2 regions of the Variovorax sp. NFACC27 genome follow, and region 2 is predicted to be linked to the other one. Evidence: riboswitches for the same ligand, from Rfam matches in the RefSeq annotation. Region 2 holds a riboswitch; the other holds the start of a gene.
The links. Region 2 has a riboswitch for glycine ahead of ABL840_RS05635 (D-amino acid dehydrogenase). Riboswitches for the same ligand answer to the same signal wherever they lie in the genome.
Positions count from the first base shown of each region.

Region 1: linked by a shared signal. The riboswitch ahead of gcvT (glycine cleavage system aminomethyltransferase GcvT) and the one ahead of ABL840_RS05635 (D-amino acid dehydrogenase) in region 2 are both predicted to bind glycine.

Region 1 is NZ_CP157613.1:5,377,743-5,388,729, forward strand. It holds gene ABL840_RS25175 (MFS transporter) at 1-948, shown strand, start outside; gene ABL840_RS25180 (DUF4440 domain-containing protein) at 1,030-1,533, shown strand; gene ABL840_RS25185 (hypothetical protein) at 1,633-2,181, shown strand; gene ABL840_RS25190 (YkvA family protein) at 2,255-2,641, shown strand; glycine riboswitch at 2,670-2,760, shown strand; glycine riboswitch at 2,773-2,879, shown strand; gene gcvT (glycine cleavage system aminomethyltransferase GcvT) at 2,925-4,103, shown strand; gene gcvH (glycine cleavage system protein GcvH) at 4,177-4,548, shown strand; gene gcvP (aminomethyl-transferring glycine dehydrogenase) at 4,603-7,515, shown strand; gene ABL840_RS25210 (hypothetical protein) at 7,583-7,834, opposite strand; gene ABL840_RS25215 (DUF3014 domain-containing protein) at 7,977-8,882, opposite strand; gene ABL840_RS25220 (DUF2855 family protein) at 9,010-10,128, opposite strand; gene ABL840_RS25225 (TetR/AcrR family transcriptional regulator) at 10,177-10,794, shown strand; gene ABL840_RS25230 (alpha/beta hydrolase) at 10,784-10,987, opposite strand, start outside.
Region 2 is NZ_CP157613.1:1,194,740-1,205,726, reverse strand. It holds gene rfbC (dTDP-4-dehydrorhamnose 3,5-epimerase) at 1-90, opposite strand, end outside; gene rfbA (glucose-1-phosphate thymidylyltransferase RfbA) at 87-983, opposite strand; gene rfbD (dTDP-4-dehydrorhamnose reductase) at 1,003-1,893, opposite strand; gene rfbB (dTDP-glucose 4,6-dehydratase) at 1,890-2,966, opposite strand; glycine riboswitch at 3,088-3,176, shown strand; glycine riboswitch at 3,211-3,318, shown strand; gene ABL840_RS05635 (D-amino acid dehydrogenase) at 3,413-4,720, shown strand; gene ABL840_RS05630 (RtcB family protein) at 4,740-6,146, opposite strand; gene ABL840_RS05625 (FIST signal transduction protein) at 6,352-7,632, opposite strand; gene ABL840_RS05620 (PhaM family polyhydroxyalkanoate granule multifunctional regulatory protein) at 7,678-8,418, opposite strand; gene ABL840_RS05615 (PLP-dependent aminotransferase family protein) at 8,610-10,055, opposite strand; gene ABL840_RS05610 (LysE family translocator) at 10,178-10,777, shown strand; gene ABL840_RS05605 (DMT family transporter) at 10,774-10,987, shown strand, end outside.

The DNA.
Region 1 (10,987 bases), 4.1 Mb from region 2:
GGCGTGGTGCTGGCGGGCATCAGTCAGAGCTACCTGCTGACCTGGATCGCCATGGTGCTGTGCGGGCTGGGCATCGCGGCCTACCACCCGCCGGCCACGGTGGCTGCGCGCGCGGCCGGCGGCGGCTCGCAGAAGGCGATGAGCGTGTTCTCGGTGGGCGGCACCATCGGCGCCTCGTTCGCGCCGGTGCTGGCGGCCACGGTGGTGGGCGGCGGAAGCCTGTCGCACAGCTACCTGCTGGGCCTGCCGGCGCTGGCGATGGGCGTGGTGTGGTTCGCCGCGAACGCGCGTCGCGGCGCTGCCTCGGGCAGCAGCGCCGCGGCAGCCCCGAAGGCCGGCGACCATCTGATGAAGCCGCACAACGACTGGCGCGCCTTCGGGCTGCTGGTGGCGACCATCGTGGGCTGGTCGATTCCGTACGTCACGGTGCTTTCGATGCTGTCGCTGCGCATCACGCGCGACCTGCACGGCTCGGCCTTCCAGGGCGCGGCGGCGCTCACCGCATTCACGGCGGCAGGCGCGGTGGGCACGCTGCTCGGAGGCTGGCTCGGCGACCGCATCGGGCGCATGGGCACGATCCGCGCCGGCTACCTGCTCGCGCTTCCGTCCCTCGCGGGCATCGTGCTCGCGCCGACCGCCGGCTGGGCACTGGCCTGCACCGGGCTTTTCGGCCTTTGCATGTTCCTGCCCTTCGCCGCGCAGGTGACATTGGCGCAGGACTACCTGCCGCGCAACCCGGCCACGGCCAGCGGCATCGCGCTGGGGCTGGCGCTGTCGGTGGGCGGGTTGGTGTCGCCGCTCTTCGGCATGCTCTCGGACGCGCGCGGGCTCGGCGTGACGCTGACGACCGTGCTGTGCGTGCTGTGCGCCGCGGCGGTGATGGCGCTGCGCCTGCGCAACCGGACGCTGCAGGCCGTGCCGGCAGAAGCCGAAGGGGCTGCCGCCTGAATACTGGTCCCGGGGGCCGGTCTGCCCCACGCATGTTCGCTGCCAGAATCGGGCGACAACCGACAAGGAGGGGACTGCGCCATGAATCGATTCCTGAGCTGCCTGACAAGCGGCGTGACAGGCAGCGTGATGGGCAGCGTGATGGGCGGCGCATTGCTGGCACCGGCCGCCTTCGGCGCCCCGCCCGCGGCGCCCGCCACGCAGGCCGCCCCTGCATCGGCGGCGGCAGCGCCGGTGGATCCCGCCGCCGGCATCCGCGAAGTCGAAGCCGCCGTGCGCGCCTGGGCCGCGGCCTGGTCCGCACGGGACGTGGCGCGCTACCTTGCCGCCTATGCGCCCGACTTCGCCCCGCCGCGCGGCCAGGACCGCAAGGCCTGGGAGGCCGACCGCCGCGCGCGCATCGAGGACAAGGCCGTCATCAACGTGGGCATCGAGAGCCTCGTCATCAGCGTCCAGGGTCAATCGGCCACCGCCACCTTCGAGCAGACCTACAGCGCCGACAAGTTCCGCGAGAAAGGCCGCAAGACGCTGGAGCTGCAGCGCATGGGCAACCGGTGGCTCATACGCAAGGAAAGCGCCGGCTGAAGACCGCCGCGGAATTGCCCCTGTAAGCCAAACGGTTCATGGAGATGTCACTACTTGCAACGATGCTGCAGCCCTCGATTCCCGAAAGCTGTGGCTGCCATGTTTCCCACCAAGACCGACAAGGCGCGCGACGAACTCCAGGGCGGACAGCGCACGCTCAGCCAGCGCGAACGCGCCCTGCTGCTGATGGCCGACGGCCGGCGCTCCCTTACCGACTTCAGCCCGCTCTTCGCCAACCGGGATGAGGCCGAGCAGGCGATCCAGGCGCTGATCGACAAGGGCTACCTGCAGAGCCCGAAGGCAGCGGCAGCCCCGGCGGAGCCTCCCGCGCAGCCCGCGCCCTCGCCCATCCCCGCCGCCCAGCCGATCCAGGTGGCCACCTCGGCCGACACCTTCGACGGCAAGCGTTCGCTGGCCACCACCCGCATGTTCCTCTTCGACATCTGCGAGCGCATGTTCGTGCGGCGCGACCCCAAGTTCGCGCTGCAGATGCGCGACGCGCTGCGCGAGGCGCGCGACCGCAACGCCATGCTGACCATCGCCGCGCTGATGCTCACCGAGATCGAGAAGAGCGCGGGCGTGGAGCGTGCCGAATCGCTGCGCGAGCGCATCGACCGGCTGCTGCCGCCGGCCGAAGTCGTGCATTGACGACAAAAGGGATACGCGAGATGCCCGGCCGGGGCTGTGACACCATCGCCGGGTGAACTCGCCGCCTCCCGCAATCCCCCTGTCCGGGCGCCTTCGCAGCTGGGCGAAGCGCCTGAAGCGCGACGGCGTCACGCTCTGGTTCGCCGGCAGGCACCCGTCCACCCCATGGCATGCCAAGGCACTGGGCGCCTTCGTGGTCGCCTACGCGCTCAGCCCGATCGACCTCATTCCCGACTTCATTCCGGTGCTGGGCTACGTCGACGACGTTTTGCTGCTGCCGGGGCTGATCTGGCTCGCCATCCGGCTGATTCCCCCCGCGGTGCTCGCGGATTGCCGCGCCAGGGCGGACGAATGGCTGCGCGAGCGCGGCGCCAGGCCAGTCAGCCGCTGGGGCGCGGCCTTCGTCGTGGCCGTGTGGGCCGCGGCCTGCTTCGGGGCGTGGCGTCTTTGGTCGGGATAGCGCGAAGGGCCCGCGCGATCCACTACACTTCCCGGGGTCAGGAGAGAGCCCCGCGTGCCGGGGCCGCCGAAGGCGCAGGGACTTCCCGAACGCTCAGGCAAAAGGACTGACGAGGCGCCGGTGAAAGCCGGCGTTTCCTTGCTGGAGAGAGGCCGTTGCCCACGGGCGGCGGTCCACCGAAGGAGCAAACCCCGATCGTGGGGCGAATCTCTCAGGTAAAGCGGACAGCAGGGGTGGCCCATGGCTTGCGTCATGGATTTCGACTGCCCCTTTGGAGTGCCCCGTGGCTGCTTCTTCCTCCGCTACCCCCGACGCCCAGCTTCTCAAGACGCCGCTGTACGACCTCCACCTGGAACTGGGCGCCCGCATGGTGCCCTTCGCCGGCTATTCGATGCCGGTCCAGTACCCCGCCGGCCTGATGGCCGAACACAAGCACACGCGCGACGCGGCCGGCCTGTTCGACATTTCCCACATGGGCCAGCTGCGCCTGGTCGGGCCCGACGCCGCGGCCGCCTTCGAGACCCTGATGCCCGTCGACGTGATCGACCTGCCCGCCGGCAAGCAGCGCTACGGCCTGCTGCTGGACGACGAGGGCGGCATCCTCGACGACCTGATGTTCTTCAACGAGGGCAACGGCTCGATCTTCGTGATCGTCAACGGGGCCTGCAAGGTGGCCGACATCGCCCACATCCAGCAGAAGATCGGCTCGCGCTGCGAGGTGCGCCCCCTGCCCGACCACGCGCTGCTCGCCCTGCAGGGCCCGCAGGCCGCGGCCACGCTGGCGCGGCTGTCGCCCGGCGTCGAGCGCTTCGTGTTCATGACGGGCGGCGCGGTGCAGATCGGCGGCATTCCGGCCTTCGTCACCCGCAGCGGCTACACCGGCGAGGACGGCTTCGAGATCTCGGTAGCTGCATCCGACGCCGAGCGCCTCGCCCGCCTGCTGCTGGCACAGCCCGAGGTCAAGCCCGTCGGCCTGGGCGCGCGCAACTCGCTGCGGCTCGAAGCCGGCCTGTGCCTCTACGGCAACGACATCGACACCACCACCACGCCGGTCGAGGCCTCGCTCAACTGGGCGATGCAGAAGGTGCGCCGCGCGGGCGGGGCACGCGAAGGCGGCTTCCCGGGCGCCGCGAAGATCCTCGCCCAGCTCGCCGCGGCTACCGCGGGTGCGGCCGGCCACACCGACCACGACACGCTGAAGCGCAAGCGCGTGGGCCTCGTCGCCCTCGAGCGCATTCCGGTGCGCGACGGCACGGTGCTCCAGTCTTTCGAGGGCCAGGACATCGGCCTCGTCACCAGCGGCCTGCTCGGCCCCACGGCCGACCGCTGCATCGCCATGGGCTACGTGGCTACAGCCTTCGCCGAGCCGGGCACGCGCGTGCAGGCCATCGTGCGCGGCAAGCCGGTGCCGATGGAGGTCTCGACCATGCCTTTCGTGCCCACCCGTTACTACCGGGGCTGAGCGCCGCCCAGTCAGATCGACCGGCTAGGCTCTGCACCCCGATCCACTTTTTTCCACGAGGAGTTTTTCCACCATGAGCATCAAGTACACCAAGGACCACGAATGGGTGTCGGCCGAGGGCGACGCAGCCACCGTCGGCATCACCGTGCATGCGCAGGACGCGCTGGGCGACGTGGTCTTCGTCGACCTGCCTGAAGTCGGCAAGACCTTCGCCCAGGGCGAAGTCGCCGGCGTCGTCGAATCGGTCAAGGCCGCGGCCGACGTGTTCATGCCCGTGTCGGGCGAGATCACCGAGGTGAACGAAGCCCTGCGCGCCGACCCGTCGCTGGCCAACAGCGACCCGCTGGCCGCCGGCTGGTTCTTCAAGGTCAAGCTGAGCGACCCCGCGCAGCTCGACGCCCTGCTGGACGCGGCCTCCTACGACAAGTTCGCAGCCGAGTCCTGATCCGCTGAATTTTTCAGCAGCACCTTTGTTCTTTCCCTCCGAGCCTTCAACGCCATGCCGACGCCCGCCCTTCCTTCTTTGCAAGAACTAGAGAACGCCGAAGAATTCCTCGCCCGCCACATCGGCATCGACGCGGCGGACGAGGCGCGCATGCTGCCGGCGATCGGCTCGGAGACGCGCGCGGAGCTCATCGACGGCATCGTGCCCGCGGCCATCCGCCGCGCGAAGCCGATGCGCCTGCCCGCGCCGGTGACCGAAGCCGACGCGCTGGCCGAGCTGAAGGCGATGGCGTCGAAGAACAAGGTGTTCCGCAACTTCATCGGCCAGGGCTACTACGGCAACCACACGCCGGGCGTGATCCTGCGCAACATCCTCGAGAACCCCGCCTGGTACACCGCCTACACGCCCTACCAGGCCGAGATCTCGCAGGGCCGCATGGAAGCCCTGCTCAACTTCCAGACGATGGTGTGCGACCTCACGGGCATGGCCATCGCCAACGCATCGATGCTCGACGAAGCCACGGCCGCGGCCGAGGCCATGACGCTCGCCAAGCGCAGCGTGAAGAGCAAGAGCAACGTGTTCCTGGTCTCCGGCGACTGCCATCCACAGACCATCGAAGTGATCAAGACGCGCGCCGCCCCGTTGGGCATCGAGGTCAAGGTCAGCACCGTGTCGGAAACGCTGCCGCACCTGATGGTGAGCGGCGCCTTCTTCGGCGTGCTCGCGCAGTACCCCGCCACCACCGGCCACGTGCACGACCTGCGTCCGCTCGCGGGCCACGCGCACCAGTGCGACGCGGCTTTCATCGTCGCGGCCGACCTGCTGGCGCTGACGCTGCTTGCGCCTCCGGGCGAATGGGGCGCCGACATCGTCTGCGGCACAACGCAGCGCTTCGGCATGCCGCTTTGCAACGGCGGCCCGCACGCCGCCTACCTGGCCTGCCGCGACGAGTTCAAGCGCTCGCTGCCGGGCCGCCTGGTGGGCGTGAGCGTCGACACGCACGGCCAGCCCGCCTACCGCCTCGCGCTGCAGACGCGCGAGCAGCACATCCGCCGCGAGAAGGCCACCTCCAACATCTGTACCGCGCAGGTGCTGCCGGCCGTGGTGGCCAGCATGTACGCCGTGTACCACGGGCCCGACGGCCTCACCCGCATCGCCCAGCGCGTGGCGGCGCTCACCGCCGTGCTCGCCAAGGGCCTATCGCTGATGGGCCGCGAGCCGGTGAACGCCACCGCCTTCGATTCGCTGACCATCCGCACCGGCGAAGACACGCAGTCGATCATCGAGCGCGCGCAGGCCGCGGGCGTCAACCTGCGCCAGCGCCTGCAGCAGCACCTGGGCATCTCGCTGGACGAGACCAGCACGCGCGCCGACGTCGAAACTCTGTGGGGCCTCTTCGCGCCGGCAGGCACGCAGGCGCCGCGTTTCGACGATCTCTCGGGCAGCACCGTACCGCTGATTCCCGAGGAACTGCGCCGCACCAGCGCATTCCTCACGCACCCGGTGTTCAACACGCACAAGAGCGAGACGGCGATGCTGCGCTACATCCGCAGCCTGTCGGACAAGGACCTCGCGCTCGACCGCAGCATGATCCCTCTGGGCAGCTGCACCATGAAGCTCAACGCGACCAGCGAGATGATCCCCATCACCTGGCCCGAGTTCGCCAGCATCCATCCCTTCGCGCCGGCCGACCAGCTGCAGGGCTACGCCCAGCTCGACGCCCAGCTGCGCGCATGGCTGTGCGAGGCCACCGGCTACGCGGGCATCAGCCTGCAGCCCAACGCGGGCTCGCAGGGCGAGTACGCGGGCCTGCTGGCCATCAAGTCCTTCCACGAGGCCAAGGGCGAAGGCCATCGCAACATCTGCCTGATTCCCTCCTCGGCGCACGGCACCAACCCGGCCAGCGCGCAGATGGTGGGCCTGCAGGTGGTGGTGACGGCCTGCGACGCGCAGGGCAACGTCGACATGGACGACCTGAAGCGCGCCTGCGAGAAGCACAGCGCCAACCTGGCCGCCGTGATGATCACCTACCCCAGCACGCACGGCGTGTTCGAGACCCGCGTGAAGGAGCTGTGCGAGCTGGTGCACGAGCACTGCGGGCGCGTGTACGTCGACGGCGCCAACATGAACGCGCTGGTCGGCGTGGCCGCGCCGGGCGAGTTCGGCGGCGACGTGAGCCACCTGAACCTGCACAAGACCTTCTGCATCCCGCACGGCGGCGGCGGCCCCGGCGTTGGCCCGGTCTGCGTGGTGGAAGACCTCGTGCCCTACCTGCCGGGGCATGCGACGGCGGGCGTGGCGTCGAACGGCGTGGGCGCCGTGTCGGCCGCGCCGCTGGGCAACGCGGCCGTGCTGCCGATCAGCTGGATGTACTGCCGCATGATGGGTGCCAAGGGCCTGCAGGCCGCGACCGAGACGGCCATCCTCAGCGCCAACTACATCAGCGCGCGCCTGAAGGACCACTACCCCACGCTGTACGCGAGCCCCAATGGGCACGTTGCGCACGAGTGCATTCTCGACCTGCGCCCGCTCAAGGACACCAGCGGCGTCACCGCCGAAGACGTGGCCAAGCGTCTCATCGACTACGGCTTCCACGCCCCCACGCTGAGCTTCCCCGTGCCCGGCACGCTGATGGTGGAGCCCACCGAGAGCGAGCCGCTGGCCGAACTCGATCGCTTCATCGACGCGATGATCGCCATCCGCGGCGAGATCCGCCGCATCGAGGAAGGCGTCTGGCCGAAGGAAGACAACCCGCTCAAGCATGCGCCCCACACGGCCGCGAGCCTGCTGGGCAGCGAGTGGAGCCACCCGTACTCGCGCGAACTCGGCGCGTTCCCGCTGGCCGCGCTCAAGAACGCCAAGTACTGGCCGCCCGTCGGCCGCGTCGACAACGTGTACGGCGACCGCAACCTGTTCTGCAGCTGCGTGCCGGTCTCCGAGTACGACGAGGAAGCCGAAGAGGCCTGAAGAAGAGGCGGTGGCGCACGGCGGCCCGGTGCCGCCGTCGCGCCGCCTTGTACCTCTGCGCAATGCGCTACGGCGACTCGCGGCGGTAGGTCGCCCACTTCACGGTCAGGATGTCCGCCGCGATCTTCGCGGCATTGACGCCCGCGTAGGCCTCGGACGGATCGAACTGGAATGCCTCGCGGTATCGCCTGACCTGCGCATAGTCGCGGTCGAAGGTCATCGGGCCCATGAGTTCGGCGGGATCGGTGCCCGCGGGAAGCGCGAGGAATTTCTCCGAATCGGTGGCACTCTGGTAGAGGTCGACGCTCATCAGGTTCATACGGTTGTCCTCCGGAGCTTGGTTTCGGAAACCAAGCCTGCGGGAGGTCTGTGCGGCACGCAATCGGTCCCCGCCTACACGGCGCGACGGAAGAACGCCCGGCGGCGCCCGTGCCGTCGCACGCCGCGCGTGCGCGTGTGCGTCAGGGCTGCTTCTTCTTCGCCACCTCGCCCGTGGCGATCTGCTGGCGCAGGCCGCGCAGGCTGGCCTTCACCTTGCGCTCGTTCTCCAGCCCCATGCGCACCATGATCTTCTGGCCGGAAGACATCGATTCCAGCTTCGGGTCCGTGTACTCGTAGCGCACCCACGGCCGGGTCGAGGGCACGTCGCCCTTCACTTCCACCAACCGCACCTGCACCGGGCCGGCGGGCTCGGGTGCCTGCAGCAGATGGTCGATCACGGCGATGAGCCGGTCGTTGAAGTAGCGCCCCGGATAGCCCAGCTCTTCATACGCCTGCTGGAACAGTGGATAGAGCTTTGCATACACGGCCGCCGCCTTTGCCGGATCGACCGACTGCGCCAGCAGCACGATGGCGTTGTAGCGCGCGGCATTGTTGGCCGCGATGGTCTGCACCTGGCCCTGCGGCCCCTCGGTGATGAAGCGCTGGCCCGTGGGCTGCACCGGCCATGCGTTGGCGGGAGCCTGTTCGCGCGCGAGGTTGTCGACGGTGGCGACGAAGCGCCGCACGATGCCGTCCGAGCGCAGGAACTCGGCGACGTTCTTGCCGCCGATCAGATCGGCCAGCGCCTTCGTCACGCGCGCATCGGAATCGACCAGCTTGGGCAATGCGGGGTCGGGCGGCGCGAGCGCGTCGACCGGGTTCTGCGGACCGGTGGGTGCCGCTGCAGGAGGCGGCGGCGGTGCGGGCGCGTCATTGGGTGCCGTTGCCACCGGCAAGGGCTCGGCGGGCTTCTGCTGTTCCTGATACCAGCGCCAGCCGAAGAAAGCCGCCACGAGCAGCACCAGCACGACGGCGACGATGGCCCCTACGGGCGTTTCGCGGCGGGGAGTGAACTCGGGGGCTTCTCGGGTATCGGTGTCTGGCATGAGGGCGGCTCCTTGTGCGGGAATGTCAGAGGAAGCGAACGGCTATGGTGCCCCAGAACGGGCTGCACGCCAGCCTTGTCGTCGTAACGCCCTGTGACGCGCCCCCGGCGCGGAAGTTCACCCTCGTTCAGTCAACGAGCCGCACGACGTGCGCCTGCCGCGGATCGACCCTGCCCGCGTGCAGGTCTGCGATCACCGACTGCGCATGCGCGAAGCCTTCGCCCTGCGCCAGAGTCATCCACCGGTTGCCGGGCCTGCTGAGCTCCGCGATGAAGCCGCCCTGGGCCTCGTTGAAGCGGCGATTGACCTCCTGCGGGCCCCAGTCGGCATTGCGCTTCCTGATCTGCACCGGAGCGAAGTAGAGCTGCGGCGTGGGGCCGGGCAGCGAGGCTGTGTCTCCGAGGAACTCGGTCTTTTGCGCGGAGCCGGCGTAGCAGTCGTACACCAGCGCTTCGCCGAAGTGATGATGAACGGTGGCGCGCAGCTCGTCGCTGCCCGAGAAGTCGACGTACAGCGTGGGCACGCCGGCCGGCAGCGTCGTCACTTCCGCGTAGGCCAGCGTGCGGTCGTAGCAGCCGAGGCCCTCCACGAAAGCGCGATTGGCGTTGGACGTGGCCGCGATCAATTGCAGTCCTTCGCGCCGACGCAGGCAGAAGGCCGTGCCGAACGCGGTCTTGCTCGATGCGCTCGACACCACGACCTGCTTCGCGCCGAAGAAGGCGTTGTCTTCCAGGAAGTCGGCCAGCATGAAAGAGGTGATGAACAGAGGCCGCACCAGCATCTGGTAGTCCTCCAGCGCGGCGACGTAGCCTGCGTCGTTGCTGCATCGCATGTACTGGTTGTATGCCGACACCAGCTCGCTGCGGTGCGGCGCGCCGTCGTAGAAGCCGCGCGCCGTCACGCGCACCGGCTGCATGCGCAGGTGGCTCGCGATCGGGAAGTAGCCGTAGAAGCGCTCGCCCACCGACACGCCCTCCACGTTCGACGCCGCCACGTCCGCGAAGCCCCAGGCCGGCATGTGGCCCCAGTCGGCATCGCCGGTCGGAAAGAACTGCCAGTACTTCATGACCGCGTCGCCGAAGGCCGCGTAGGTGATGTTGTTGGTGGTCAGCGAGAAGCGGCCGATCTTCATCAGCACTTCGCCGGGCTGCAGCGCACCGCTGTCCTGCGTGGCCACGACACGGGTGGTGCCGAGGGCGTTCTTGCGCGTCTGGAGGCGGGTTAAAGTGAATGCGTCGTTGTTCATTCGCAAACTGTATGGCGGCCCGCCGCGCGGCGGGTTCGGAAACCGTCGATGCCGGAAGCACCCCGCTCCAAGCCCCTGAAACGCCCCACGCAGGCACGCGCGAAGTTCACCGTGCAGGCGATCTACGACGCCTTTGTTCGGATTTGGTCCGCGCACGGCTGGGAAGGCGTGACCACCCGCGCCGTGGCGCTGGAAACCGGCATCGCCGTCGGCACGCTCTACGACTACTTTCCCGACAAGGAAGCCCTGCTCTCGGGCTATGTGCGCCACTGCATCGAGGCACTGCTGGCGCGGCTCGACGCGGAAGCGATCGCGCCCGCCGGCATCGGCTGGCAGGCGCGCGTGAAGCGCCTGGTGCGCATCACCTGCGACACGCGGCTCGAAGGACTGCCCGCCTTCGACCACCAGATGCTGATGCTCGAACACCGCGTGGCCGAGCCCAAGCACCACCGCCGCGTGTATGACGAACTTGCGGACAGGTGGCTCGAGGCCTTTGCCGCCTGCACCGACCTGAAGCCACAGCCCTCGCCCGCCACGGTCCACGCGCTGCTGACCGCGGCGTGGGGCGGCCGCCGCTATCGCCTGCTGGTACAGCCCGAAACGGGCGACGACGAATGGGTGGCCGAAATGGAGGCGATGATCATGGCGCGGCTGGCTACACGCTAGCCGGCGCGCCCAGCGATTGCAGCCACGCCAGCGTGGCCTGCAGCTCGGCAGGACGGATCTCGTGCGCGCCCGGAAAATCCGTGCCCGACAGCTTCAGCGGCAGCGTGCGCGCCAGCTCGCGCGTGGCCTGCGCGGCGCTCGGCGGAATCACGTTGTCGGCGCTGCCGTGGCTCACCCACAGCGCCTTGCCCTC
Region 2 (10,987 bases):
GAAGCTCTCGAAGAAAAACCCGCGCGCGTCGCCAAACACCTTCGGCTCGATCACCAGTACTTCGGGAATGATGGTCGGCGTGGCTTTCACGAACGCACCTCGTCGTTCAACAAGTGTTTCAGATACTTGCCATAACCACTCTTCTCGAGCGGCACGGCGAGCTTTTCGAGTTGCTCACTCGTGATGAATCCGTTGCGCCACGCAATCTCTTCAGGGCAGGCTGTCTTCAACCCTTGCCGATGCTCCAGCGTTGCAATGAACTGCCCTGCTTCCAGCAGGCTGTCATGCGTACCCGTATCGAGCCACGCATAGCCTCGCTGCATGATCTGCACGTTGAGCTGATCGCGATCCAGATACGCCTGGTTGACGGCGGTGATCTCGAGTTCGCCACGCGCACTCGGCTTCACCGCCTTGGCGATATCCACTACCTGGTTGTCGTAGAAGTAGAGGCCCGTGACCGCATAGCTGCTCTTCGGCTTCACCGGCTTTTCCTCGATGCTGCTGGCCTTGCCCTTGTCGTCGAAGGCGACGACGCCATAGCGCTCAGGGTCCTGCACGTGATACGCGAACACGGTGGCGCCGGAAGTCTTCGCATCCGCATCGGCCAGCAGATGTACAAAATCATGGCCGTAAAAGATGTTGTCGCCCAGCACCAGTGCGCTCGGCGAGTTGCCGACGAACTTGTCACCGATGATGAAGGCCTGCGCGAGCCCGTCCGGGCTGGGCTGCACTTCGTACTGGAGGTTGATGCCCCATTGGCTGCCATCGCCCAGCAGCTGCTGGAAGCGCGGCGTGTCCTGCGGCGTGCTGATGATCAGGATGTCGCGCATGCCGCCCAGCATGAGCGTGCTGAGCGGGTAGTAGATCATCGGCTTGTCGTACACCGGCAGCAGTTGCTTGCTGATCGCTAGGGTCGCGGGGTGCAGGCGTGTGCCCGATCCACCGGCCAGGATGATGCCCTTGCGTTGCGTCGTCTTGGTCATGTTCTTCTTCTCGTGAAGTTCAAAGGATCTCGCGCAGCATGCGCGAGACGCCTTCCTGCCAGGGCGGCAGGCGCAGGCCGAAAGTGGTCTGCAGCTTGGAGGTATCGAGGCGTGAATTGTGCGGGCGCTTCGCAGGCGTCGGGAAAGCGCTGGTCGGCACGGCTTCGACGGCATCCGGTCCGGCCTTGAGTTCGACGCCAGCCTGCTGAGCCATTTCGAGCACGAAGCGCGCGTAGCCGTGCCACGTCGTTTCGCCGCCGGCAATCGCGTGATACAGGCCCGCCTTCGACGAGTCCTGCAAGGTCGCCCGGATGGCGTGCGCCGTCACGTCTGCCAGCAGTTCCGCACCGGTAGGCGCACCGAACTGGTCATCGATGACAGTCAGCTTGTCGCGCTCCTTCGCCAGCCGCAGCATGGTCTTGGCGAAGTTGCCGCCGCGCGCTGCATACACCCAGCTTGTGCGAAAGATCAGGTGCTTCGCGCAGTTCCGCGCAACCAACTGCTCGCCCTCGAGCTTGGTCTGGCCGTACACGCTGAGCGGACCGGTCGCATCGTCTTCCTTCCAGGGCTTCGTGCCACTGCCGTCGAAAACATAGTCGGTCGAGTAGTGCACCATCAGCGCGCCGATCTTCTGCGCCGCTTCGGCCACGACTCCAGGTGACGTAGCGTTGAGCTTGCGCGCGAACTCGGGTTCGCTCTCGGCCTTGTCGACCGCGGTGTGCGCCGCGGCATTGACGATCACGTCGGGGCGGACCTTCAGCACCGTATCGGCCAGCTCCTCCGGCCGACTGAAGTCGGCGTGAAAATCGGTGCTGTCGAAATCGAGCGCAACCAGCTCACCGAGCGGCGCCAGGCTGCGCTGCAACTCCCAACCGACCTGCCCACCCTTGCCCAGCAGCAGCAGCTTCATGCCGCAGCCTTCGCGTTGCTGTCGTACTGCTTCTCGACCCACTCGCGGTAGGCGCCGCTCTGCACGTTGCGCACCCACTCGCTGTTCGCGAGGTACCACTCCACGGTCTTGCGGATGCCGGTATCGAAGGTCTCTGCGGGCTTCCAGCCAAGCTCGGCTTCGAGCTTGCGTGCGTCGATGGCGTAGCGGCGGTCATGGCCGGGACGGTCCGTGACGTAAGTGATCTGTTCCTTGTACGGCTTGCCGTCGTTGCGGGGGCGCAATTCGTCGAGCAGCGCGCAAACTGTGTTGACGATCTCGATGTTGGGCTTCTCGTTCCAGCCGCCCACGTTGTAGGTCTCGCCCAGCTTGCCGGCTTCAAGCACGCGGCGGATGGCGCTGCAGTGGTCCTTCACGTAGAGCCAGTCGCGCACCTGCATGCCGTCGCCGTACACGGGCAGGTTCTTGCCAGCCAGCGCGTTGACGATCATCAGCGGGATCAGCTTCTCAGGGAAGTGGAACGGACCGTAGTTGTTCGAGCAGTTCGTGGTCAGCACCGGCAGGCCGTAGGTGTGGTGCCAGGCGCGCACGAGGTGGTCGCTGGCTGCCTTGCTGGCCGAATACGGGCTGTTCGGCTCGTACTTGTTCTCCTCGGTGAAGGCCGGGTCGGTCTTGGAGAGCGAGCCGTAGACCTCGTCGGTCGACACGTGCAGGAAGCGGAAGGCCGACTTCTGATCGGCCGGCAACGCGCTCCAAAACCCGCGCACCGACTCGAGCAGGCGGAAGGTGCCGAGCACGTTGGTCTGCACGAAGTCTTCGGGGCCGTGGATCGAGCGGTCGACGTGCGACTCGGCGGCGAAGTTCATCACGGCGCGCGGCTTGTGCTCGGCCAGCAGGCGGTCGACGAGGGCGCTGTCGCCGATGTCGCCCTGAACGAAGATGTGCTTCGGGTTGCCCTTGAGCGACGCGAGCGTCTCGAGGTTGCCCGCGTAAGTCAGTTTGTCGAGGTTCACGACCGGCTCGTCGCTGTTCGCGATCCAGTCGAGAACGAAATTGGCGCCGATGAAGCCAGCGCCGCCTGTAACCAGGATCATGGGGTCCCCTGAATGTTGGAAGTCATTGCCGTGTCGCAATGGACGTTAACGCGCGATTATCCCATTGGGCCAATGGACGAAAACACAAGACGTTACCGATCTCTTTTCGCTGTGTTTACAATTGCGCTTTGCAGGAGAGCGGGCCACTCTGATGGCCCTACCGAAGGCGCAAACTCCCATAAACGCTCAGGTCGGCCCGACGAAGTCTTGGAGATTTCGGCAAGGGGTCAGTACTGCATCAATTGAAACGCCGTCTGGAGAGCCGCCACTTCACGTGGCGCACCGAAGGAGCAAATCCGTTGCGAAGGTGCAACAGATGAATCTCTCAGGTACCGAGGACAGGGGGAGCGGCAACTTGGACTGCGGTCGTCCAGTTGCTTTCGCTATTTATTCGATAGCAAACAACACCCGCCGTTCAAGCGCTGCAACCTCAAAAGGTACTTGAAATGCGCGTGATCGTTCTCGGCGCCGGCCTGCTCGGCGTGACCTCGGCTTACTACCTCCAGCAACTCGGCCACGAAGTGACCGTGATCGACCGGCAGGCCACCCCGGCTGCCGAAACCAGCTTCGCCAACGGCGGACAGATCTCCGTCAGCCACGCCGAACCCTGGGCCAACCCCAGCGCCCCCCTGAAGGTGCTGCAATGGCTGGGCAAGGAAGACGCCCCGCTGCTCTTCCGCATGCGCGCCGACATGCGCCAGTGGCTCTGGGGCCTGCAGTTCCTGCGCGAATGCACGCCGGCGCGCACCCGTCACAACATCGAGCAGATCGTGCGTCTCGGCACATACAGCCGCTCGATGTTGCAACAGTTGCGCCGCGACACCGGCCTCAGCTACGACCAGCGCACGCAAGGCATCCTGCACTTCTACACGACGCAGAAGGAGTTCGACGGCGCCCTCGAGCCCGCCGAACAGATGCGCGCCCTGGGCTGCGAGCGCCTGGTCATCTCGGCCGACGAGGCCGTGAAGCTCGAGCCCGCCCTCGCCCACATCCGACCGAAGCTGGCCGGCGCCACCTACACGGCCGAGGACGAATCGGGCGACGCCAACCGCTTCGCCCGCGAGCTCGTGGGCCTGGCCGCCGCCGCGGGCGTGAAGTTCCTGATGAGCCACACCGTGACCGCGCTGCGCGAGGCCGGCGGCAGCATCGACCACGTCGAGGCCACCGACAGCGAAGGCCGCTTCCAGCGCATCCGCGGCGACGCCTTCGTGCTGGCGATGGGCTCGCTGAGCCCGCTGTACGCCGCGCCGCTGGGCATCCGGCTGCCGATCTACCCGGCCAAGGGCTACTCGGTGACGCTGCCCGTCAAGGACGCCTCGAAGGCACACCAGGTCTCGCTGACCGACGACGAATTCAAGCTCGTGTTCTCGCGCTACACCTCGGCATCGGGCGACCGCCTGCGCATTGCCGGCACGGCCGAACTCAACGGCTACGACCGCGACCTGAACCGCGTGCGCTGCGAAGCCATCGTGCGCCGCGTCGAAGAACTGTTCCCGGGCGCAGGCGACACCACGCAAGCCCAGTTCTGGACCGGCCTGCGTCCCGCCACGCCGAGCAACGTCCCGCTGATCGGCAAGACGAAGCTGCCGAACCTGTTCCTCAATACCGGCCACGGCACCCTGGGCTGGACGCACGCCTGCGGCTCGGGCAAGTCGATCGCGCGGATCGTGAGCGGACTGGAGCCGGAGGTCGATTTCGCGTTCACGGGGATGCCTGCGCCCAAGCCGCGCATCCCGCAACCCGCACTGGGCTGACGAACCGGCAAGCCCTGGATCACGCCTTGAACGTGATCCAGGGCCTGAGCCGCACCGCGCAGTGGATCAGGCCTGCGCGCTCCTGCGCGTCGATCACTTCGCCGATGGGCTTGTAGGCCTGCGGCGCCTCCTCGATCCGGCGCTCCTCCCGCAAGGTCACGCACTGCCAGCTTGCCTGCTCGTCGACGGGCGCCGGCCGCATCGCGCGCACCTGCTGCCGACGCATCCGCCGGCCAGCGCCATGGCTGCACGACCAGAGCCAGTCTTCGTGCCCCAGTCCGGCCGCCAGGTACGAGTAGTCACCCATGGAGCCGGGAATCAGCGCCAGATCGCCCGCGTCCGCCGGCGTCGCACCCTTGCGGTGGATATTCATGCCGTGTTCCCGCAGCACGACGTTGTGCGGCACGTCCACGACGAGCCTCGACGAAGTGGCACCCAGCAATTCCGCGAAATCCTTGCGTACCAGTTCGGCCAGGACGACCCGGTTTGCCCATGCGTAACGCGCCGCCACCCCCATGGCCTCCAGATATTCGTCGGCCAGCGGTCCCGCCAGGCCGTACAAGCCGCTTTTCGGATGGCGCAGGCCCTTGGGCCATTCGTCGCGGGCACGGTCCATCCAGCGGCCGCCCACATGGAACCCGATGTCGCGCGAGCCGCTGTGGATCATCACGACCACGTCCCCTGCCTTCAGGCCGGCGCGATAGGCCTCGTGACGGTCCATCACATGGTCGACAACTTGCAGTTCCACGAAGTGATTGCCGCTGCCCGGCGTGCCGAGGCAGGGGTCACGAAACACCTCATGGCGGACGCCGGTGTAGGCCTCGGGCGCATGCCGCGCGCTGCCGCCGAACGTCGCCAGGCCGATGCAGGCATCGAGTTCGGCCTGCATCCGGTCGCGGTCGCACGCCGACCATAGCCCGCCGTCCTGAACCGCTTCGAGGAATGCCGACGGCCCCACATCGAACAGCGCCCTGAATGCCGCCGTGTGCACCGGCACGTCGCGCCCGTTGTCGAGCAGGCTGCGCGTGAGCCGCTCGACCAGCCGCGTCTTGTGCGGCGCCACCTGGTCGAGCGTGAGCCCGGTGGTCAGCAGTCGCATGCCACAGTTGATGTCGGTACCCACCGCTGCGGGAATGACGAAGTCGGCATCGGTCGCGACAACGCTGCCGACAGGCGCGACAGAGCCCGGATGGAAGTCGGGCGTCGCACAGGCCTTGCACACGCCCCGCTCGCCGTCGGGCGAGCGCACGCTGGCAAAAGCCAGCAACTGATTCACCGCCTTTTCTTCCAGCGGAAGACTGGGTGGCAGGAGCACCGTGGCCTGCGAGGCCTCGTGGTGCAGGTGATAAACGCCGTCGCGGTAGTCGACGGCAATGCCAGCACGCGAAAAGGCGCGCTGAAGTCTCGAGAAACGAAGGTCGCTCATGGCTGCTGTTCCATTGGGGAAACCGTGTCGGCTTCCTGCCTCGTCGCACTTTGCGTGGAGAGGCGAAAGAGATCGCCCGCGCATCACTGACGATGCGCGGCTGGCTCTTTCTTGCAGCAGCAGAGATTCAAGAAAGCGGGCGGATTCTAGCGATGCATGTTTCCGCCGGAAACCCGCCCGTCGCTTTTTCGCGTCGGGTCTGGAATCAGTCGTTGGCGGTGAAAACCGTCAACACCCCGGTATACCCATACAGATGGTGCCGCGCGATCTCACCAGCGGCGAAGAAGCCGACCAACGGAACATCGCCCAGCGCATGCCGCACGATCTGCAGCTCCGCCCCCGGCGCGCCGAAGTGCGGCCCGCCGCGGCCGGAGCAGCTGACATACACCGCGCCTGCGATGCGCCGCGCGGGATGCGGCGCTGCCTCGGCCTCGCCCGCCGCCACGGCGCGGGCGGTGGCCAGCGTCTGTTCCTCGGGCTCCAGTTCCTCGCGAATTTCCGCACAGATGCGCATCAGGTCGGCGCGCGCCGCCTGGGCGTTGCGGCGGCAGAAGGTCAGCCGCATGCCGGCTTCGGCCGTGTCGGCAATGGCGATGCCGCGCCGCGTGGGGTCGAGCCCGATGATGTGGCGTACCAGCACGTCGGCGCCCAAATCGCCGGTGCGGCGGATGCCATCGGCGCCCGCGTCGGCCAGGCCGACCAGGGTGTTGCGCACCGCATCGATGGCCTCCTGGGGCCGTTCGAGCGACACCTGCAGATCGGCCAGCAGCACGTCGAGCGCCGGCTCGCCGTCGAGCTTCAGCAGCAGGTTGCCGTCGGCCTCGGTGATCTCGCGTTCGCGCACCGCGCCCGAGCGCAGCGGCTGGCAGCCCTGGGTGACGCGCGACACCAGCCGCACGCCCTCGCCGAACACCACGCCCGACAGGCCGCCCGAGAACACTCCGCCCGCCGCGCCATGTCCGCGGATGTTGCCGTTGCCGCCGATGGCGAACTGCAGCGCGCCGCCGCGCCCGGAAGACAGGCCGCCGAAAAGGTAGCCCGTGTCGGTCCGCCCGGCCATCTCGCCGATGAGTTCGGCCAGGTCGGGCGTGGCGGGGTCGGCGTGCACCAGCGCCGTATGCGCCTCGAAGCCGCTCATTTCCGAATTGCCCAGCGGCGCGACGCCGGAGAACACCCGGTACTGGTCGCTCGGCAGGGCGCAGAGCATGAGGGTCATGCCGGGTTCGTCGAAGTACTCGGCGTTGTTGGCCGACACGCCGATGCCGACGGTGCCCGACCAGTCGGTCACCTCGGGCAGCTCGGCGCTCAGGTGGTCGAGGATGTCCTGCGCGTCGCTGGCGTAGTGGTCGGTGATGTAGAGCAGGCCCAGCGTCGGCGACGAGGCGTAGTCGGGCAGCGCCATCTGCGCCCGCAGCTGGGCGAGCACGAGGCCCGCCGCCATTCGCCATTGCGGATGGGTGGCATGGCCGGAGGGAAACAACTTCATGATGCGTGCCAACCCGTTCTTCAAGAAATGGATGTGTGTATGACGTCAGCGTCGCGCGGAGGTTCGCTTGCGCGCGGCGGTCGACGTCCTTTTCTTCGCGGCCGGTGCCGCGGCCTTCTTCGCAGCGGCGGCGGGCTTGCGGGCCGCCGCCGGCTTGCCGATGACCGAGCCGACCGCGTCGGCCAGCGGCTGGGCCATGGCCGGCACCTTCAGCTGGGCCGCGTCCTGCAGCGCCGTGCTGGCGATCTGCTGGAACTGTTCGGTGAGCGAGCCCCACCATTGCATCGGATCGACCACGCCTGCGCCGTCGGCCGACCCGGCCTTCGCCTTGGCCGCGGCCGGCTTGCGGCGCGGCTTGCTGGGGGCCGGGGCTTCTTCTTCAGGCGCCTCGTCCTCTTCCTCGATCTCCTCGAGTTCGGGCTCAGGGGCCGCTGCCGCCGCAGGTGCCGGCGCGGGCGCCATCGCGGCCGCCTGTCTGGTGAACGCGCTGGCGATGTCTTCCATCCGCACGTTCATGCCGCGCAGCGTCGAAAGCGTCATCTTCTGCACCTCGAGCGCCTGGATGGTGGCCTTGAGTGCGTGCCCGTTCTGCTCGAGCCAGTACTGCACGGTCTTCAGCTCCTGGATGCGCTTGTCGACCTCCTCCACGCTCAGCGTGGGAGCCACCCAGCTCGCGATGCCGGGAATCGACCCGTTCCCCGCCGCCGCGCCGCCGGCGAGGTTCTTCAGGAAGTCGAAACCGGGAACGAACTGGCTGAAGTCGAAGGGCTTGCTGGCGTTGCTCATGCGGGAGGTCTCCTGGGTGCTGGGTATGGGTTTTCTTGTGCTGCCAGCTTACTCCAAGCCTCCGGCGTTTGACCCTCCGTGCCGCCTTTTCCCAACGAGGATTTGCCCCTTCGCGGAGCATCGCGAAACCGGCATTGCCGCGCCGCCGGCATTGCGCTCGCCAGGCACGCGAAGCCTGGGGGCGAGCCGGGTCAGAGCTCGCTTCGCACCTTGCTGAACACCTTCCAGAAGGCCGCGTCCTGGGAGGTCGCGAAGTTGATCCGCATCATCGTGCTGGGCGGCCGGCGCGCGTGGAAGAGCGAACCCGGCGCCAGCAGGTAGCCCTGGTCGAGCATGCGCTGGGTGAGCGCGTCGGTGTCCACGCCGGTGTCGACCCAGCCGAAGAGCCCCGCCGGCTCCGAGGCGAAGGTGCAGCCGTGCGCCATGGCCAGCTTCACCGCCCGCCCCCGCGCCCCGTCGAGCCGGATGCGCACGCGCTCGGAGTGCCGGCGCAGCTGCCCCTGGTCGATGCACCACGACAAGGCCCGCTCGAACAGCGTGGGCGAGGTCAGCGTGGCCAGCAGCTTGGTCTCGAGCAGCCGCTCCTTCAGCGCGGGCGGCGCCGCCAGGAAGCCGATGCGCCAGTTGGGCGCCAGGATCTTCGCGAAGCCGCTGACGTAGATGGTGCGCTGCAGCCCGTCGAGCGCGCTCAGCCGCGTGGCGTGCTCGGGCGCGAGGTGGCTGTAGGTGTCGTCCTCGACGATGTGGAAGTCGTGCTCGTTGGCCAGCTTGAGCACGCGGTGCGCGCTGCCCGGCGTGAGGCTGTAGCCCGTGGGGTTGTGCAGCACGCTCACGCTGACGAAGAGCTTGGGGCTGTGCAGCCTGCAGTACTGCGCCATCACCTCCAGGTCGGGACCGTCGGCGCGGCGCGGCACGGGCAGGATGCGCATGCCCAGCGCCTCCAGCCGGGCGAACTCGAGCGCCCAGCCCGGCTCCTCGACCATCACCGGATCGCCCGCCCGCAGCAGCGTGCGGCTCACGATGTCCAGCGCGTGGGTGGCGCCGACGGTGGTCACGATCTGGTCCGGCGAGGCCGGCACGTTGATGCCCACGAGCTTCTGCGACAGGCTGCGCCGCAGGCTCATGTCCCCGGCCGGCTCGCCGTACTGGAGCGACAGCTCCTGCAGCGCGGCTGTATTGGTCATGCGCCGCACGGCGGTGGGCATGAAGGTCGACGCCATCCAGTCGGGCGGAAACACGCCCATGCCCGGCTGCGGCTTGTCGCTGGGGCGATGGAACATGCTGCGGATGAGCGAGCTGGCATCCGCCGGCACGCGCGAGGCCATCATCTGCACCGCGATCGCCGCCGGCATGCCGCTCGCGCCGTTGGCGTCGGCACCGTTCGCCGGGCGGCCGTCCTGCGCCGGGGCGGAATCCCGCACGTAGAAGCCGCGCTGTCGCCGGGCCTCGACCAGCCCCTGCGCCAGCAGCTGGTCGTAGGCGGCGACCACCGTGTACGGGCTCACGCCCTGCTGCCGCGCGCATTCGCGTACCGAGGGCAGGCGCGCGCCGGGCGGAAGCAGTCGGGTGCGGATGCGCTCTGCCAGGCGATCGGCCAGCTGCCCGGTCAGCGACTGTGTGGAGGTGCGAGTGAGCATTCGTCGTCCGGGCTGTGCCGGTTTCCCTGGCTTCTGTGTCGAACGGATGACCAATACAGATTGGGTGATTGTTCGATCATCTGTACTGGAACTGTAATGGTCTCAAGTTTAGAGTGTGTGTCATGAACTGGCAAGAATTCACCGCGCTGCTGGTGCTGGCCACGGCGATGAGCTTCTCGCCCGGCCCCAACACCACGCTCTCCACCGCTCTGGCGGCCAACGGCGGCCTGCCGCGCGCCATGCGCTTCGTGGTCGCGGTGCCGGTCGGCTGGACGCTGCTGCTGGCGCTGTGCGCCGCCGGCATCGGCGCGCTGGTGGTTGCGGTGCCGTCGCTGCGGCTGGCCATCAAGGCACTGGGCATCGGCTACCTGCTGTGGCTCGCGTACAAGCTCAGCGGCAGCGCCACGCTCGGCAGGGCCGACGGCAAGAGCCTCTCGGTCGGCTTCGGCCAGGGCGTGATGCTGCAGTTCGTCAACATCAAGGCCTGGCTGCTGGCGCTCACGCTGGTGGCCGGCTGGATCGCCGGGCAGCCCGACGCGCTGCACCGCTTCGCGATCGTGGCGCCGGTGATGCTGACCTATGCCTTCGCCAGCAACTTCGCCTATGCGCTGGTCGGTGCGCTGCTGCGCGAGTGGCTCGCCAAGGGCTCCCGGCTGCTGTGGTTCAACCGCGCAATGGGCCTCGTGCTCGTACTCACCGCCTGGTGGATGGTGGGCGTATGAAGCTCGACGTGAAGGACGAAACGCTCGGCATGTGGCTGGGCGTCCTCGGCGTGGCGATGTTCGCCGTCACGCTGCCGATGACGCGCCTGGCCACCGGCTCGCAGGATGCACCGCAGCTGTCGCCGTGGTTCGTCACCCTGGGCCGCGCGGCGCTGGCGGGCGTGCTGTCGGCCGTCTTCCTCTTGGTCACGCGCTCGCCGCGCCCTGCTC